Regions from separate parts of the Gordonia metallireducens genome, predicted to be linked through region 4. Evidence: predicted binding sites of a transcription regulator. Region 4 holds the regulator's gene; each other region holds the start of a gene.
The links. Region 4 encodes LexA, which represses DNA repair genes until DNA is damaged. Its sites were predicted from a motif close to CGAACANNTGTTCG; they were not measured.
Positions count from the first base shown of each region.

Region 1: the regulator LexA is predicted to act here: its motif matches at 1,812-1,825, upstream of LQD00_RS15295 (alpha-ketoglutarate-dependent dioxygenase AlkB).
Region 2: the regulator LexA is predicted to act here: its motif matches at 2,212-2,225, upstream of LQD00_RS20325 (HNH endonuclease signature motif containing protein).
Region 3: the regulator LexA is predicted to act here: its motif matches at 1,944-1,957, upstream of cofD (2-phospho-L-lactate transferase).

Region 1 covers NZ_JAJQJP010000036.1:32,811-36,948, forward strand. Annotated here, with positions in the region: gene LQD00_RS15290 (SulP family inorganic anion transporter) at 221-1,735, shown strand; gene LQD00_RS15295 (alpha-ketoglutarate-dependent dioxygenase AlkB) at 1,847-2,476, shown strand; gene LQD00_RS15300 (GMC oxidoreductase) at 2,537-4,138, opposite strand, start outside.
Region 2 covers NZ_JAJQJP010000052.1:142,934-147,071, reverse strand. Annotated here, with positions in the region: gene nadC (carboxylating nicotinate-nucleotide diphosphorylase) at 1-426, shown strand, start outside; gene LQD00_RS20325 (HNH endonuclease signature motif containing protein) at 607-2,193, opposite strand; gene LQD00_RS20320 (heavy metal translocating P-type ATPase) at 2,362-4,138, shown strand, end outside.
Region 3 covers NZ_JAJQJP010000031.1:116,894-121,031, forward strand. Annotated here, with positions in the region: gene LQD00_RS13100 (coenzyme F420-0:L-glutamate ligase) at 1-626, opposite strand, end outside; gene cofD (2-phospho-L-lactate transferase) at 623-1,657, opposite strand; gene LQD00_RS13110 (WhiB family transcriptional regulator) at 2,376-2,639, shown strand; gene LQD00_RS13115 (metallopeptidase family protein) at 2,735-3,256, opposite strand; gene LQD00_RS13120 (DUF3499 domain-containing protein) at 3,360-3,920, shown strand; gene LQD00_RS13125 (hypothetical protein) at 4,091-4,138, shown strand, end outside.
Region 4 covers NZ_JAJQJP010000057.1:197,169-201,306, forward strand. Annotated here, with positions in the region: gene hrpA (ATP-dependent RNA helicase HrpA) at 1-802, shown strand, start outside; gene nrdR (transcriptional regulator NrdR) at 776-1,264, opposite strand; gene LQD00_RS22275 (LysM peptidoglycan-binding domain-containing protein) at 1,364-1,900, opposite strand; gene lexA (transcriptional repressor LexA) at 2,141-2,848, shown strand; gene LQD00_RS22285 (putative PEP-binding protein) at 2,853-4,138, opposite strand, start outside.

The DNA.
Region 1 (4,138 bases), on a different contig from region 4:
CGGAATGATTAAAGCATCGACTCGAATAGAGTGCTGTGGGCCATTTCACATTTCGACCTCTGCGCGGTGGGTGGAATGTGCACTTGGCCACTGCCGGATCGGGTGGGGGCCGCTTGACCTGCGTGGACGGGCTTCACGGCCTGGCTCGAAAGTGTGAGTGACGCCTCGCGCGCGTATAGAGTCCGCAGGTTCGACAATTCCCGATACAGAGGAGTCCGCGGTGCGGAGTTCCGCAAAGGCCGCCCCCGAAGCCATCTCCCCGGCCGACCGCCAGTCCGTCCTGTTGACGCTGCGCTCGCCGAGCCGGCTGCGGACCGAGATCCTGGCCGGACTCGTCGTCGCACTGGCCCTGATCCCCGAGGCCATCTCGTTCTCGATCATCGCCGGCGTCGACCCGCGCGTCGGCCTGTTCGCGTCGTTCACCATGGCGGTGACCATCGCGATCGTCGGCGGTCGTCCCGCGATGATCTCGGCCGCCACCGGAGCCGTCGCGCTGGTGGTCGCGCCACTGGTCGAGAGCCACGGGTTGCAGTACCTGATCGCCGCGGTCCTGCTCGGCGGCATCCTCCAGGTGCTCCTCGGCGCGCTCGGCGTCGCGAAACTGATGCGGTTCATCCCGCGCAGCGTGATGGTCGGCTTCGTCAACGCGCTGGCCATCCTCATCTTCTCCGCGCAGGTGCCGCACCTGCTGGGCGTGCCGTGGCTGGTGTATCCGATGGTGGCGATCGGCATCGCGATCATCGTCCTGTTCCCGCGCCTGACGACCATCGTGCCGGCGCCGTTGGTCGCCATCGTGCTGCTGACCGCGGTCACCCTCATCGCGAGCCTCAAGGTGCCGAATGTCGGTGACGAGGGCGAACTCCCGGACAGTCTGCCGACACTGCTGCTGCCCGACGTTCCGTTCACCTGGGACACCTTGTCCGTCATCGCGCCGTACGCTCTCGCGATCGCGATCGTCGGCCTCCTCGAGTCGCTGATGACCGCCAAGCTCGTTGACGACATCACCGACACCCACTCCAACAAGTCCCGCGAGGCCGTCGGGCAGGGGATCGCCAACCTCGTCACGGGCTTCTTCGGCGGCATGGGCGGTTGCGCGATGATCGGGCAGACGATGATCAACGTCAAGGAATCCCGTGCGCGCACAAGGATTTCGACGTTCCTGGCCGGTGTCTTTCTGCTGATCCTCGTCGTGGGACTGGGTGACGTGGTCGCCAAGATCCCGATGGCGGCACTGGTCGCGGTGATGATCATGGTGTCGGTCGGCACCTTCGACTGGCATTCCATCTACCCGAAGACGCTGCGGCGCATGCCCCGGTCGGAGACCGCCGTGATGTTGGCGACGGTCGCGGTGACGGTCGCGACGTCGAATCTCGCGTACGGCGTCGTCGTCGGCGTACTGACCGCGTCGGTGCTGTTCGCGCGTCGCGTCGCGCACATGACGGAGGTCGTGGTGGTCGCCGGGCCCGACCCCGACACCCGCGTGTACGAGGTCCGCGGCGAGCTGTTCTTCGCGTCGAGCAATGACCTCGTCTACCAGTTCGACTACACCGCCGACGAGTCCCACGTCGTCATCGACATGAGTGACTCGCACGTGTGGGATGCGTCGTCGGTTGCGACCCTCGACGCCATCACCACCAAGTACAAGGCCAAGGGCAAAGACGTCACGATCGTTGGGCTCGACGACGCCAGCGCCGAACGCCACGGCCGGTTGAGCGGACATCTGGGCGGGGAGTAGCCCGACTTTCGCTCACTCGTTCCGTTCGCGCTCACTCGTCAAAGGTGAGCGCGAACGGAACCAGTGAGCGGTTTATCGAACGTGCGTTCGATCTAGGTGTACGGTGGGTGCATGTCCATCGGCATCCAGGGCTCGTTGTTCGCCGAGGTCGCCGCGGAACCGGCGCTCTCGGACCTGTCGACCTCGATGACGCGGCGTCCACTCACCGACGGCGCGTGGGTGGACCTGTGCCCGGGCTGGATCAGCGGGCCGGACGAGTTGTTCGATCGGCTTCGACGTCATGTGCCGTGGCGAGCCGAGCGACGACAGATGTACGACCGCGTCGTCGACGTCCCGCGGCTGGTCTCGATCTATCAGAAAGACGATCCGTTCCCAGACGGGTTGATCACCGAGATACGGTCATCGCTCTCGCGGCATTACCGCGACGAGCTGCCGGAAGGTTTCGCGACCGCGGGGATCAGCCTCTACCGCGACGGCAACGATTCGGTGGCGTGGCACGGGGACCGCATCGGCCGGGCGTCGACGCACGACACGATGGTCGCGATCATCTCCCTCGGCGCCCCACGGCCGCTGATGCTGCGGCCGCGGGGCGGCGGGAAGTCGCTGAAGTTCACCCTGTCGTCCGGTGACCTGTTGGTCATGGGTGGCAGCTGCCAGCGCACGTGGGAACACGCGGTCCCCAAGGTGCGCGGCGTCGGCGCCCGGATCAGCATTCAGCTGCGGCCGCCGGGGGTGTGGTGATCAGTAAGGAGGGGATGTAGAAGTTGTGGACGCCATACGCCCACAACTTCTACGAAATCCTCAGCCGGCGTTGGAGATCGGCGTGATCGGCAACCGCAGCGCGGCGGGTGCGTAGTCGGGCACCGTCGGACGCACCGGCGGCACCGGGGAGATCGGCTGGTACGCCGACCCGAGCTCCGGACGCGGGTCGGCCTCACCGGCATTCGGCCACATGGCGAGCGCGCGTTCGGCCTGAGCGGTGATCGTCAGCGACGGGTTCACGCCCAGGTTCGCCGACACCGTCGAACCGTCGACGATGTGTAGACCCGGGTGGTTGAACACGCGGTGGTACGGGTCCACGACGCCGTCGGCGGCGGACCGTCCGATCGAGCAACCGCCGAGGAAGTGCGCGGTCATCGGGATGTTCAGCCAGTCGACGATGGAACCGCCGGCGTCGCCGTCGATCTCGTCGGCCATCTTGCGGACGGCTTCATGGCCGACCGGGATCCAGGTCGGCGGGGGATCGCCGGCACCCTGCTTGCTGCGCAGCATCGGACCGAAACGGCCGCGGCGGGCGAACAGTTCGAGCGAGTTGTCGGCGGTCTGCATCACCAGGGCGATGATCGTGCGTTCCGACCAGCGTCGAACCGAGAGTCCACGCAGCGTGACCAGCGGATGCTTGATCATCTCGACGAGGGCGGCCAGCGGACGCGGCAGGCGGCCGTCGCCGTCGATGAGCATCGCCTGCAGCATTCCGATCAGGTTGCTGCCCTTGCCGTATCGCACGGGTTCGATGTGGGTGTGCTCGTTCGGATGGAACGACGACGTGATCGCCACACCCTCGGTGTAGTCGACCTTCAGGTCGGTGGCGGTTGCGGCCAGGACGGCCTCCGAGTTGGTGCGGACCACCTTGCCCAGACGCGACGACAGGCCGGGCAGGTTGCCGCTCTGCTGCATGTCGAGCAGCAGCTTGTTGGTGCCGTACGTGCCGGCCGCGAACACCACGTGGTCGGCGGTGAACGAGCGACGGCCCCGACGCGACCAGCGTCGGCCGGTTCGATGCGTCCCCACCGTGTACCCGCCCTCCGACAGCGGGCGGACGGTGTCGACGGTCGTCATCGGGATGACGGTCGCACCGGCCTGTTCGGCGAGATACAGATAGTTCTTGACCAGCGTGTTCTTCGCGCCTACGGGGCAACCGGTCATGCAGGCGCCGCAGTCGGTACAGCCGGTGCGGGCGGGGCCGGCGCCGCCGAAGAACGGGTCCTCGACGGTCTTGCCCGGCTCGCCGAAGAACACGCCGACGGGGGTGTGGACGAAGGTGTCGCCCGCGCCCATGTCCTCGGCGACCTTGCGCATGACGCGGTCGGCCGGCGTGACCTTTGGGTAGGTGGTCACGCCGAGCATCCGCGACGCCTGGTCGTAGTAGGGGTCGAGTTCGGCGGCCCAATCGGTGATCCGACCCCAGTGCGGGTCGTCGAAGAACGCGGGGAGCGGACGGTAGAGCGTGTTCGCGTAGTTGAGCGATCCGCCGCCGACACCCGCGCCGGCCATGACCAACACGTCGCGCAGGAGGTGCATCCGCTGCACGCCGAACATGCCCAGGGCCGGGGCCCACACGTAATCCTTGAGGCGCCAACTGGTCTTGGGCAGGTCGCCGTCGGCGAAACGACGGCCGGACTC
Region 2 (4,138 bases), on a different contig from region 4:
CTGCAGAAGTACGCGGTCCGCGCGGGCGGGGGAGTCAATCACCGCATGGGTCTCGGCGATGCCGCCCTCATCAAGGACAACCACGTCGTCGCCGCCGGTTCGGTCGCAGCGGCGCTCGAAGCGGTCCGAGCGGCGGCTCCGGGTCTGCCGGTGGAGGTCGAGGTCGATTCCCTGTCCCAGCTCGACGAGGTTCTGCCGCTCGAGCCCCAGCTCGTGCTGCTCGACAACTTCGAGCCGTGGGAAACCCAGATGGCCGTGCAGCGGCGCAACACCAAATCGCCGCAGACCAAGCTGGAGAGCTCCGGCGGCCTGACGCTCGACGTCGCCGCAGACTACGCCCGCACGGGTGTCGACTACCTCGCCGTCGGTGCGCTCACCCACTCGGTCACCGTGCTCGACCTCGGGTTGGACATCCCCGCGCCGTAATCAGCTTGGCAAACTGGTTGCGGGCGCTACACTTTCGCTCCCTGAGGTGCGAGGAGCGTAGCCGCTGGGCTGAGTAGCGACGAAGGAGCGTATCGAAGTCGACGACCACTCCCTGCTCCCTGAGGTGCGAGGAGCGTAGCGACGAGCCACGAAGGGCTGGCGACCATCCCTCGGGACTCGTCACGCACGCGGGTATGCCGCGGCGAGGAGTAGTGAGGCGAGGGTGGCTTCGGCGTCGGAGGCGTTGCGGAGGTCGATGACCTCACGCAGGTGGAGGCGTGTTTCATTGCCGGACTCGGTGTCGGGTCCGTGAATTTCGGTGCGCACTTGTTGGAGGTGTTCGGCGAATCGGCGGGGTATGTCGGGTCGCCGGTTGATGCGTTCGGGGTTGGGCGGTGCGCCGGGTTCGGCGTTGAGCCGCCAGGCGCAGCGGCCTTCGTCGGGTCCTTCACGCACCATGCGGGTGGTGTAGCCGCCGGGTTGGTTGCTGACCATGCGGTTGTGTTTCGGGCAGGCCGGGGCGAGGTCGGTGATGTTGGTGAGTCCGCCGTCGGCCCAGTCGAGTTGGGCGTGATGCATCTCGACGTGTGCGGCGGCGAGGCCGCAGCCGGGGGTGGAGCAGCTTTCGCCGTCGGGTCGGGCGAAGGAGGCGAGGCGTTGTTCGCGGGTGGCGAGGCGTTTGCCGCGGCCGAAGTAGAGCGGGACGGCGGTGGCGTCTTTGAACACCGCCAGCCAGGGTTGGGCGTCGGCGACCATGTTGATGAGCTCGTGGATGGGGATCAGGGTGCCGGTGGCGGTGGTGGCGAAGCCGGCTTCGCGGCGGAGGTCGGTGAGGTCGGCTTTGATGATCAGCTGGGTCGGCAACCCGCGGTGACTCTTACCCAATAGGCCGTCCTCGAAGACAGCTTTGAGCAGTGCGTTCACGGCGTCGTGGTTGAGCTGGGCGGGGGTGCGGTCATCGCGTTCGGCCGCAGCAGCGACGGCGTCGGGGTCGGCGTCTTCGATCGAGCCGTGTGGGGAGTCGGGGTCGTCGGGGTTGTTCATGCCGGGTTTGGCCCACACGGCGAGCAGCATCGTGACCCGGGCGAGCAGTTCCGGAGTCAGGTTAGCGGTCAGTTTGGCAGTGCCGTCGACACGTTGCCGGTGGACCGTCAGGTTGCGGCGGCGTTTGCGGTCGGTGTCGTCGGCGAGTGTGCCGTCGGGATCGAGGTGAGCGAGTAGCCGCGCACCGAGGGCAGCGATGTCGGCCGGGGTGTGATCGACGGCGATCTCGGCCATCTGCCGTTCGGCGGCGACTTTCACGTCGTGGTCGACGGCGTGCGGGATCTGCTCGAGCACCTCGACGACCGCTCGCACGTGCGCAGGCCCGACGCGACCACCGGCGAACGCCTCGGCCAGGGCGGGGTGTTGCGGCGGTAGCTGTTCCCCGGTGTGGCTGGGAAAGGTTGCGGTGGCGGACATCTGGTTGCGGCGTCGGATCGGTTCGGCGACGCGCAAACGGTGAGTCATGAACTGGATGACGCTGCGGTGACCGGTCTTACGGGGCAGATCTCGTTCAGTGGCCTCGACGATCTGTCGGTCACCGGCGAAACTCAGTCGCGCGATGGCACGTTCGGTCTCGGCCGCGACGTCGACGAGTTCGCCATCCGTGCACTGCGTCAGATCGACGGCCTGGATTTCGGCGGTGATCCGGTGCAATTCCTGCACGAGTTCAGAGGCGCGCGAAACCGGGGCGTCGGACTGCGAGATCTCGGTCAAGACGGTCACCCCCCGAAGACGTGCGTCCGAATGTATGTTCGACTGTACCCGTGATCTCGCTGGCTCGCAACGAATTTCGCAGGCGGTTTCGATTGTGGAATGTGTCGGTGGCGTCTGATAAAGAGTGGCCGCAGGTTGGCCCTTACGGCATACGGGTAGGGGGTATATAGTCGACGCATGAGTGCTACATCGACCCATCATGGGCACTACATGGGTACGCACGAAGGTCACCAGCACGCTGGTGGCGAACACGGCGGTCACGCCGACCACGTCGGCCGCTTCCGCCGATTGTTCTGGATCATGTCGGTACTGGCGATCCCGACGGTGGCGTTCAACGAGATGTTCGCCCACCTGATCGGTTACTCACTCCCTCACCACGGGTGGGCCACGTGGATCTCGCCGGTACTGGGCACCGTCATCTACCTCTGGGGCGGCCGGCCGTTCCTGACCGGTGCAGTCGCGGAGGTTCGGTCCCGCGCCCCGGGGATGATGCTGCTCATCGGGCTGGCCATCACCGTTGCCTTCGTCGCGTCGTGGGGCGCGAGTCTCGAGTTGCTGGACAGCGAGCTGAACTTCTGGTGGGAGCTGGCGCTCCTCGTCGTGATCATGCTCCTGGGGCACTGGGTCGAGATGCGGGCGCTGGCCCAGACGACGTCAGCCCTCGACTCGCTGGCTGCGTTGCTGCCCGACGAGGCGGAGAAGGTCGACGGTGCCGGAGTGGTCACCGTCCCGGTCTCTGAACTGGAGGTCGACGACGTCGTACTGGTTCGGCCCGGTGCGTCGATCCCGGCCGACGGGGAAGTGATCGACGGCACTGCGGATGTAGACGAGTCGACGATCACCGGTGAGTCGCGGCCGGTCCGACGATCGGTCGGGGAGCGGGTGGTCGCCGGGACCGTTGCCACGGATTCCGCGGTCCGTGTCCGGGTCACCGCGATCGGTGGCGACACCGCGCTGGCCGGGATCGAACGGCTCATCGCCCAGGCACAGGCCTCGTCGTCGCGGGCTCAACGTCTTGCCGACCGCGCCGCCGGCTGGCTCTTCTGGTTCGCCCTCGCCGCGGCGGCTGTCACGGCGGTCGTCTGGACGTCGGTGCGCATGCCCGACTCGGCGGTCGTCCGGGTGATCACGGTGCTCGTCATCGCCTGCCCGCATGCTCTGGGTCTGGCCATCCCATTGGTGGTGTCGATCGCGACGGAGCGTGCGGCGCGTGGGGGAGTCCTGATCTCCGACCGGCTGGCCCTCGAGACGATGCGGTCGGTCGACGCCGTGCTCTTCGACAAGACCGGGACGCTGACCCGTGGAGCTCCGACGGTCCGCGCCGTCGAACCCGCGGGTGGTCGTACATCGGACGAGGTGCTGATGCTGGCCGCGTCGGCGGAGGCGGACAGCGAGCATCCGCTCGCGGTTGCGATCGTCGAGGTTGCCCGGCGTCGGGACCTGAAGGTGTCGGAGGCGCAGGACTTCACCTCGTCGCCTGCGGTGGGTGTCTCGGCGCGCGTCAACGGAATGTCCGTCGCGGTGGGCGGGCCGAGATTGCTCGACAGACAGGGTGTCTCAGAGCTCCCGATCGCCAGGGCCTGGCGTGACGAAGGAGCGATCATCCTTCATGTGATCGCCGAGGGTGAGGTCGTCGGCGCCTTAACACTGACCGACGAGGTGCGACCGGAGTCGCTCGAGGCGGTCGACGGTCTCCGGCGTCGTGGGGTCGAGGCGGTGATGGTCACCGGGGATGCGCGGGCGGTGGCCGAGGATGTGGCACGGGTGCTGGGGATCGACCGCGTCTATGCCGGTGTTCGGCCGGAGGACAAAGCCGAGAAGGTGGCCGAACTGCAGCGCGAGGGCAAGCGGGTCGCGATGGTGGGTGACGGGGTGAATGATGCGCCGGCACTCGCGCAGGCCGACGTCGGCATCGCCATCGGAGCCGGTACCGACGTCGCCATCGCCTCCGCGG
Region 3 (4,138 bases), on a different contig from region 4:
TTGCCCTTGACCAGGTCGGCGGCCGCGGACAGTTCGTCGGCGACCGCGATGTCGGTCACCACCAACGGGTTCCCGTAGTCGTCGGTGCCACCGTCGTAGGGGTGGGTGACGGCGATGCCCGCCGATCCGATCGCGACATCGGTCTGTCCGGTGCGCCAGGCACGCCCCATCGTGTCGGTGATGATCACGGCGACCTCGTGACCGGCACGCTCGGCGATGGCGGCCCGCAGTCGTCTCGCGCTGCCGTCGGGATCCTCGGGGAGCAGCGCCAGCTGGTCGGATCGCACGTTGGAGCCGTCGATCCCGGCCGCGGCCTGGACCAGGCCCAGACGGTTCTCGGTGATCAGCGTGCGGTTCTTGCGGGCGAGGACCCGCACCGACTCGGCCTCGACGAGTTTGCGACGCAGCGCATCACGCTCATCGGGATCGGCCGGCGCGTCGACCATGCGACCCTCGGCCTTCGAGATGATCTTGCTGGTCACGACCAGTACATCACCGGACGCCAACCACGGTGCGGCGGCGAGGATCTCGGCGGCGACGTCGGATTCGGCAGTGAACTCGGGGAGGCCGGTGACCGGTCGGATCTCCAGGCCGTTCGGGGCGCGGTGATCGGCGAGCTCGCTCACTCGGTGCCCACGTTCTGTTCCGGCATGGCCACGTCGACGAGTGCGCAGGCGGCGCGGATCATCTGCGCGGTGGCCTGCGGGTCGGTCATCAACAACGGTGCGGAGCCGACGGCGATGCCGTCGACCTGTGCGCGGTCGCCCTCGGCGATCAGCCAGCCGTCGAGGATGCCGTTGCCGCTTCGGGCGCCGTAGTGGGCGGCGACCGCCTCGGCGGACGACTCGACGCCGATCACCGACAGGCACTCGTCGGCCATGCCGCGCAGCGGCCGGTTGTCGATGATCGGCGAGACGCCGACCACCGGGGCCTTGGTGGTGCGCAGGGCGCTGCGCATCCCGGGAACGCTGACGATCGCGCCGATGCTCACCACGGGGTTCGACGGTGCGAGCAGGATGACGTCGGCGTCGCTGATCGCGTCGAGGACCCCCGGTGCGGGGGTGGTGTCGTCCGAGCCCACCTGTGCGAAGCCGAAGGTCGGGACCTGGGCGCGGTGGCGAACCCACCATTCCTGGAAGTGGATGGCCACGCGCTCGCCCTCGTCGCCGTCCGGCTTGGAGATCACCACATGCGTCTCGTGTCGGTCGTCGGTCACCGGCAGCAGACGCACGCCCGGATTCCACCGGCGGGACAGGGCAGCGGTCACATCGGACAACCTGTACCCGGCGTCGAGCATCTGGGTACGGATCAGATGGGTGGCGAGATCTCGGTCGCCGAGGCCGAACCAGTCCGGGTCGGCGCCGTAGGCGGCGAGTTCTTCTTTCGCATGCCAGGTTTCACCGCGCCGGCCCCACCCGCGGTCGGGGTCGATGCCGCCGCCGAGGGTGTACATGCACGTGTCGAGGTCGGGGCAGATGCGCACACCGTGCATCCACGCGTCGTCGCCGACGTTCACGATCGCGGTGATCTGATGTTCGCCGACGCCGAGCGTGGGGTCGTCGGGATGCGGCGGGAACGGGGTGGTGCCGAGCAGCTCGCGCAGTCCGAGGAGGAAACGCGCGCCCCCCACGCCGCCGACGAGTACGGTCACCTTCACAGCAGGTACTCCTTCACACCGCCACTCTAGTGGTCGGCCGCGAGGGCCCGTACGCCGCTGTCGCGCCCGTCCGGCGGGCGGGGAGGAGGGCTCGGGAGTGTGATCTTCACTTCGCCTTCGGGCCGTCGTCGTGTCGAGTCACAGATTTGACGGCACGCGATGGTAAAGGGAATTCTTCGATTCAACTTGACCGGGACCGCCCCCGGCGTGTCTAATCACATCAGTGTCATTCCGAGTTTGAGATCGAGAACATTCGAGGTCGAGAACCACTGGCCTCCAAGGGATTCGATCATATGTTCGAACTCGGTGAGAGGGTCGGTGCCGGCAGTAAGGGGCCGTCGCTCGGGCGCTGTGTACAACGGATGCAGGGAGTCACTGCACCCCGAGTACAAGTGGTGTGGCAGCAGTGGTGGGTACGGCAGCACGTCGTGTTCGCAAAGGACAGTCAACGACCAACATCCCGAGCTAGGAGGCGCCGACGATGGCTTTGGACAATCCGATCGGCAATCCGCTTGAACCACATATTCGCCCGCAATTCATCGCAGAGTCGCACGTGATGACATCCGCCCCGGAAATCGACACCGCAGAGTTTCGCACCCTTGGGCCCGTTGACGATTCGATGATCGGTGGCACCGCGCGTGCGGCCGCGCTCGAATCCGCCGCCGATGCAACCGATCTCGTCGATTCCGACGCAGACGATGCCGCCGGCCGCCGTCATCTGGCCCTGGTGCCCAACGACTTCGACGACCTGTTCGACGCCGTCGAGGAGCAGTGGCAGGATCGCGCTCTGTGCGCGCAGACCGATCCGGAGGCGTTCTTCCCGGAAAAGGGCGGATCGACGCGTGAGGCCAAGCGAATCTGCCAGGGCTGCGAGGTCAAAGCAGAGTGCTTGGAGTACGCGCTCCACAACGACGAACGCTTCGGGATCTGGGGCGGTCTGTCCGAGCGCGAGCGCCGTCGCCTGAAGCGCGGCATCATCTGACGGGTCGCCGGAACGGCGTCATCCGAACAATCGAATTACCCAGCGAGAGCTGGACGCTCGGCGCTCAGGTGTCGAACGCGATCATCGACCGCGGATCACTCAGGTCCGCGGTCGATCGTGTCTTCGTCGACGCCCAGGTGGGTCGCGACCTGCTGGACGAGGACCTCGTGCACGAGCTCGAGGAGATCCGTGCCCTTCTTGGCCCGTGACTCCAGCGGCCGGCGGAACAGGATGATCTGGGCCCGCGTCGGCACCCCGTGGACGTCCATTCCCGCGGGGATCAACCGGGCGAGCGGCACGGCGCCGTCGGCGGTCACCTCGTCGGGCCACTCGACGGTCTCGGGATCGCGGGGGAGCAGTCGCGGGATCTCGTCGACGGCGATGTCGAGTCCGGCCAGCTGGTCGTGCCACTGGGCGTCGATCTCGGCGAAGGCCTCGAGCGCGACGGCGTCGAACTCGTCGGAGCGGGTGTTGTAGGCGGGCACGTTCTGCGGCAGCAGCGGGGAACGCAGACCGCGGCCACGCCGATCTCGGTACCGTCCGACCCGGCGTCGGCCACGACGGATTCCCGGCTGGCCGATCGAGCCGCGCGGCGTCGGCTTCGGGTGGATGCGCATGCCGCGAGTCTATGAGGTCGCGGCGACCCGTGTCGCCCCGCCTGCCCCCCCTTCTGAGCGTGTCGACTCTGTGGTTGCGGACAGTGGGGGCTAATCTCGTCACGTGAAGCTTCCCCGTCTGTGCTGCCGACCCGGCTGCGCCCGATCCGCGGTGGCTACCCTGACCTTCGTCTACGCCGAATCGACTGCGGTGATCGGTCCGCTGGCGACCTCGCAGGAGCCGCATTCCTGGGATCTGTGCGACGACCACGCCCGACGGATCACCGTCCCGCGGGGCTGGGAGATGCTGCGCAGCGAGCGGGGATTCTCGGTGCCCGCCGAGGATCACGAGCTGACCGCCCTCGCCGAGGCCGTCCGCGAGGCCGGCGCCGTCGCCGGTGGTGGACGCCCGGGTTTCGTCGACAGCGGGCCCCGCGGCCGTAACTCCGACCGGACGCCGGCCGACTCTCTCGATGCCTTCGACTCGCGAGCTCTCGAGGAGGCGCGTGCGGCCGACGCCGCGTACGAAGCCGCCCTCGCCGACCGCCGCAGCGGCCGCCATCGCGCAGGCCCTGTCGACTCGCCGTCACAGCCGTCGGCCACCCCGGGTGTGCCCCGCCACCAGACGCGACCCCGGCCGGGTCGCCGCGGTCATCTGCGGGTCCTCCCGGATCCGGTCGACTGACCGGAGACCACCACGCAGGGGGCGTGGAACCCGTTGTCGCCGTCGGGGGACGCGAATCGTCGGACTCCGTGTTCGGGGCCGGCCGTGCGCCCCACCCCGATGCGGGGACCGAACGAGTGACTGTGTCGCGTACCCGGGCGTGTGTCCCCGCGGCTGGCTACGCTGGTTCCATGCGTACCGGTACACCCGACCTCGATGATGCCGAGGAGTTGATCTCC
Region 4 (4,138 bases):
CCGCTACCCGACAATCGACGCGATCACCGACGATGCCGGGCGAACCCGCGGGGTGGTCGTGATCGACGCAGCCTCGGAGCAGACCCGTGATCGGTTGGCGGAGAGAGGGATCGTCGCACTGCTCGACCTCGCGATCCCGCCGCTGCACCGACGGGTCGCCGGTTCACTCGGGGCGGCGGGCCGACTCGCGTTGAGTCAGAGTCCCTACCCGGATCTCGATGCGCTGCTGGCCGACTGCACACGCCGCGCCATCCGCGATGTCGTCGCGGGCCTCGACGCCGGCACGCTGTCCGCGGTGCGCTCACCCGAGGCGTTCCGCGCGCTCACGGAGAAACTGCGGCCGCGGATCTCCGAATCGGCGCCGGAGTATTTCTCTCTCGCTGTCGAATCCCTCGGGTGGGTGGCGCCGGTACGCGCCGCGATCGACCGTCATGCCGGTTCACTCGCAGCCGACGACGTCGCCGAACAGCTCGACAATCTCGTCTTCGACGGCTTCATCGCCGCCACCGCGCGACGACATCTGGAGAACGTGCCGCGCTATCTCGCGGCGGCCGAAGCCCGGTTGACGGCACTGCCGGCCTCCGCGGCCCGGGACCAGGCCGGAGTGGCCGTCGTCGACCGGGTGACCGAGCGGTGGGCCCAGCGACTGACGCAGGTGCCCGAGCACCGGAAGGCGGTCGTCAACGACGAGGCGCAGTGGCTCGTCGAGGAGCTGCGGGTGGGATTGTTCGCCGAGCGACTCGGTACCGCGTACCCGGTGTCGGAGAAGCGGGTCCTACGAACTCTTGACCGACTCGGCTGAGGCCTTTCCGGAATCGGACGACGCCGAACGCAGGTCGTCGATCTCGCGCTGGAAGTCCTCGACGGAGTCGAACGAGCGATACACCGACGCGAAGCGCAGGTAGGCAACCTCGTCGAGGTCGCGCAGCGGCTTGAGAATCGCGAGTCCGACCTCGTTGCTGGGGATCTCGGCCGATCCGCTGGCACGTACCGTGTCCTCGACCTGCTGGGCGAGCTGTGCCAGCGCGTCCTCGGCGACGTGGCGTCCCTGGCATGCGCGCCGGACGCCCCGCATCACCTTCTCGCGACTGAACGGTTCGGTGACCCCGTTGCGTTTGACCACCGCGAGCACTGCGCTCTCCACGGTCGAGAAGCGTCGCCCACACTCCACGCAGGAGCGGCGACGCCGGATGGCCTGCCCCTCATCAGCGACACGCGAGTCGATGACCTTGGTGTCGTCGTTCTTGCAGAAGGGGCAGCGCATCGTATCCTCACGCAGGTCACGGGACACTCTGATGCAGCCGGGCCGCATGCCAGGCCGGTAGTCGGCCGGTCCCTGTGACATCGAGGATACCGCCCGCGCTCAGTGATACCGGGGGGCGAGGAGGGGCTGGCCGACGCGAAGGCCGCTGGACGGGAGGTCGTTCAGCTGGATGATCTCGTCGACGACCGCCTCGCGGGGCATCTCCGGGGCGACGCGTGATGCGATGGTGCTCAGCGAGTCGCCCGAGCGCACGTGGACGACCTCGGTGCCGACCGAGGAAGGCGTGACCGTTGCGGCGTAGTTCTGCCCGACGACCGCGATGACCCACACCGCCAGGGCGAGTCCGACGCCGGCCAGGATTGCCGTCGCCGTGCGCCGGCGCCGGCGGATGACCGCCGAGGGGGCGGGCTGCGCGGGATGCTGGGCCGGGACGACGGGTCCACGACCGCGCAGGCCGACCGGCGAGGCGCACTGGGTGGAGGCGACCCGACGGACCCGAACCACCGACTCGGGCACCGGGCGGCCGTCGGCGGGACGGCGGCCGTCGCCGCGGCGCATCGGGCGCGGACGTTCCAGGATGTCACCGCGGACCGGATCGGTGGAGCGGACGGGGTCGATGAGAGTGGCGGTGCGCATGGTGCCCTCCGTGTTTCCGGTCGAACTCTGTCCGTGCGTCCGACTGCGTCGTCGGCGTTCGAACTGTTCGAGTGTCGATCACCTGTTCGATGAACTGATGTTCGAATTTGTAGCACGGCACTCCGACAATTGTCTCGCGACACGTCGAACAAATGTTTGATGCGGTCGGCATTCTGGGCTAGGGTCGTCGGCAGACAAGCGATCTACCAGCACGTTCGGAAATCGAGAGGAAGCCCGATCATGAGCGATGACGGCGGTAAGCGCACCGGAGCGCGGGGCGCCGACGAGCCCGTCACCCCGGCAGACATAGCGGCGGCCGAGGCCTCGCTGACGCCGCGGCAGCGCGGAGTACTCGAGGTGATCCGCAAATCCGTGCGCGAACGCGGTTACCCGCCGAGCATCCGTGAGATCGGTGACGAGGTGGGTCTCACCTCGACCTCCTCCGTCGCCCATCAGCTGCGGACACTCGAACGCAAGGGCCTGCTCAAACGCGACGCCAATCGTCCGCGGGCGGTCAACATCGCGCCGAGCGAGCCGCCGACGCCCACGTCACCGACCGGTGGCGCGCTGCCCGAGCCCACCTTCGTGCCGGTGCTCGGCCGGATCGCCGCAGGTGGTCCGATACTCGCAGAAGAAGCCGTCGAGGACGTGTTCCCGCTCCCCCGCGAGCTCGTCGGCGAGGGTTCGCTGTTCCTGCTGAAGGTCGTCGGCGAGTCGATGATCGACGCTGCGATCTGCGACGGCGACTGGGTGGTCGTCCGCCAGCAGAACGTGGCCGACAACGGTGACATCGTCGCCGCGATGATCGACGGCGAGGCCACGGTCAAGACCTTCAAACGCCAGAAGGGTCACGTCTGGCTGATGCCGCACAACGAGCTGTTCGACCCGATCCCGGGCGACGAGGCCGTCATCCTCGGCAAGGTCGTCACCGTGATGCGGCGAATCTGACCCCTCAGCTCTCGAGGACCGCGGCGGCAGCCGCGCGAGCCGCAGCCGGATCGGTGGTGGCGAGCGCGGCTGCCGCTGCGTTTTCGCAGGTTGCTCGCGTGACGCCGGCGAGCCGGGCACCGACCGCAGCGGCCGCCACCGGAGCACTCGACAACGAGGTCACCCCGAGTCCGACGAGCACACAGGCGAGGATCGGGTCCGCCGCCGCCTCGCCGCACACGCCCACCGGTTTCCCCTGATCCCGTCCGGCCCGCGCGACCGTCGCGATGAGGTGCAGGACGGCCGGCTGCCACGGATCGGTCAGGGATGCGAGGTCGGCCGACATCCGGTCGGCGGCCATCGTGTACTGCGTGAGGTCATTGGTGCCGATCGAGACGAAATCGACCTCGGACAGGATCGCCGGCGCGAGGATCGCGGCGGCGGGGACCTCGATCATGACCCCGGCGGTCAGTCCCCGTTCGCGCACCTGCGCGGCGAAGGCCGCCGCCTCGGCCGGTGAGGCGATCATCGGCGCCATGACCCAGGGGCTCGTCTCGGAGCCCTCGGCGGCGCGCGCGATGGCGTCGAGTTGGTGGGCGCGGATCTCGGGGTGCGCCAGGGCGATCCGGTCGCCGCGAACACCGAGAGCCGGATTGGCCTCCTCGGGCTGGTTCACGAAGCGCAGCGGCTTGTCCGAGCCGGCGTCGAGGGTGCGGATGACGACCTTGCGGCCGCCGAATGCGTCGAGGACCTCGCGGTAGATGTCCGCCTGCTCCTCCACCGTCGGTTCGTCGGCGCGTTCGAGGAAGGCCAGTTCGGTGCGGAACAGTCCGACACCCTCCACCGCATGGTCGGTGGCCGCGCGGGCCGACGACCCGTCGGCGACGTTGGCCAGGATCGCCACCTCGACACCGTCGGCGGTGCGTCCCGGACCCGACCAGCCCGCGACCAGAGCCGCCTGACGGGTGTGCTCGTCGACGCGGGCGCGCGCTGCGGCGTCATCGGGTTCCACGACGACCTCACCGGTTGTCCCGTCCACGAGTATCACCGTGCCCGAATCGATCTCGTCCAGGCCGGGGACCGCGACGATGCACGGGATGCCGAGCTGCCGGGCGATGATCGCGGTGTGGCTGGTGGGCCCGCCGAGGCGGGTGACGAGCGCGATGGTGGTGGCGGGATCGAGCCCCGCGGTGTCGGCGGGCGCCAGGTCGTCGGCGAGCAGGACCGACGGCACATCCGGCGTGGGCACTCCGGGCTCGGGCAGGCCCAACAGCTCGGCGAGGATGCGGTCGCGGACGTCGTTGAGATCGG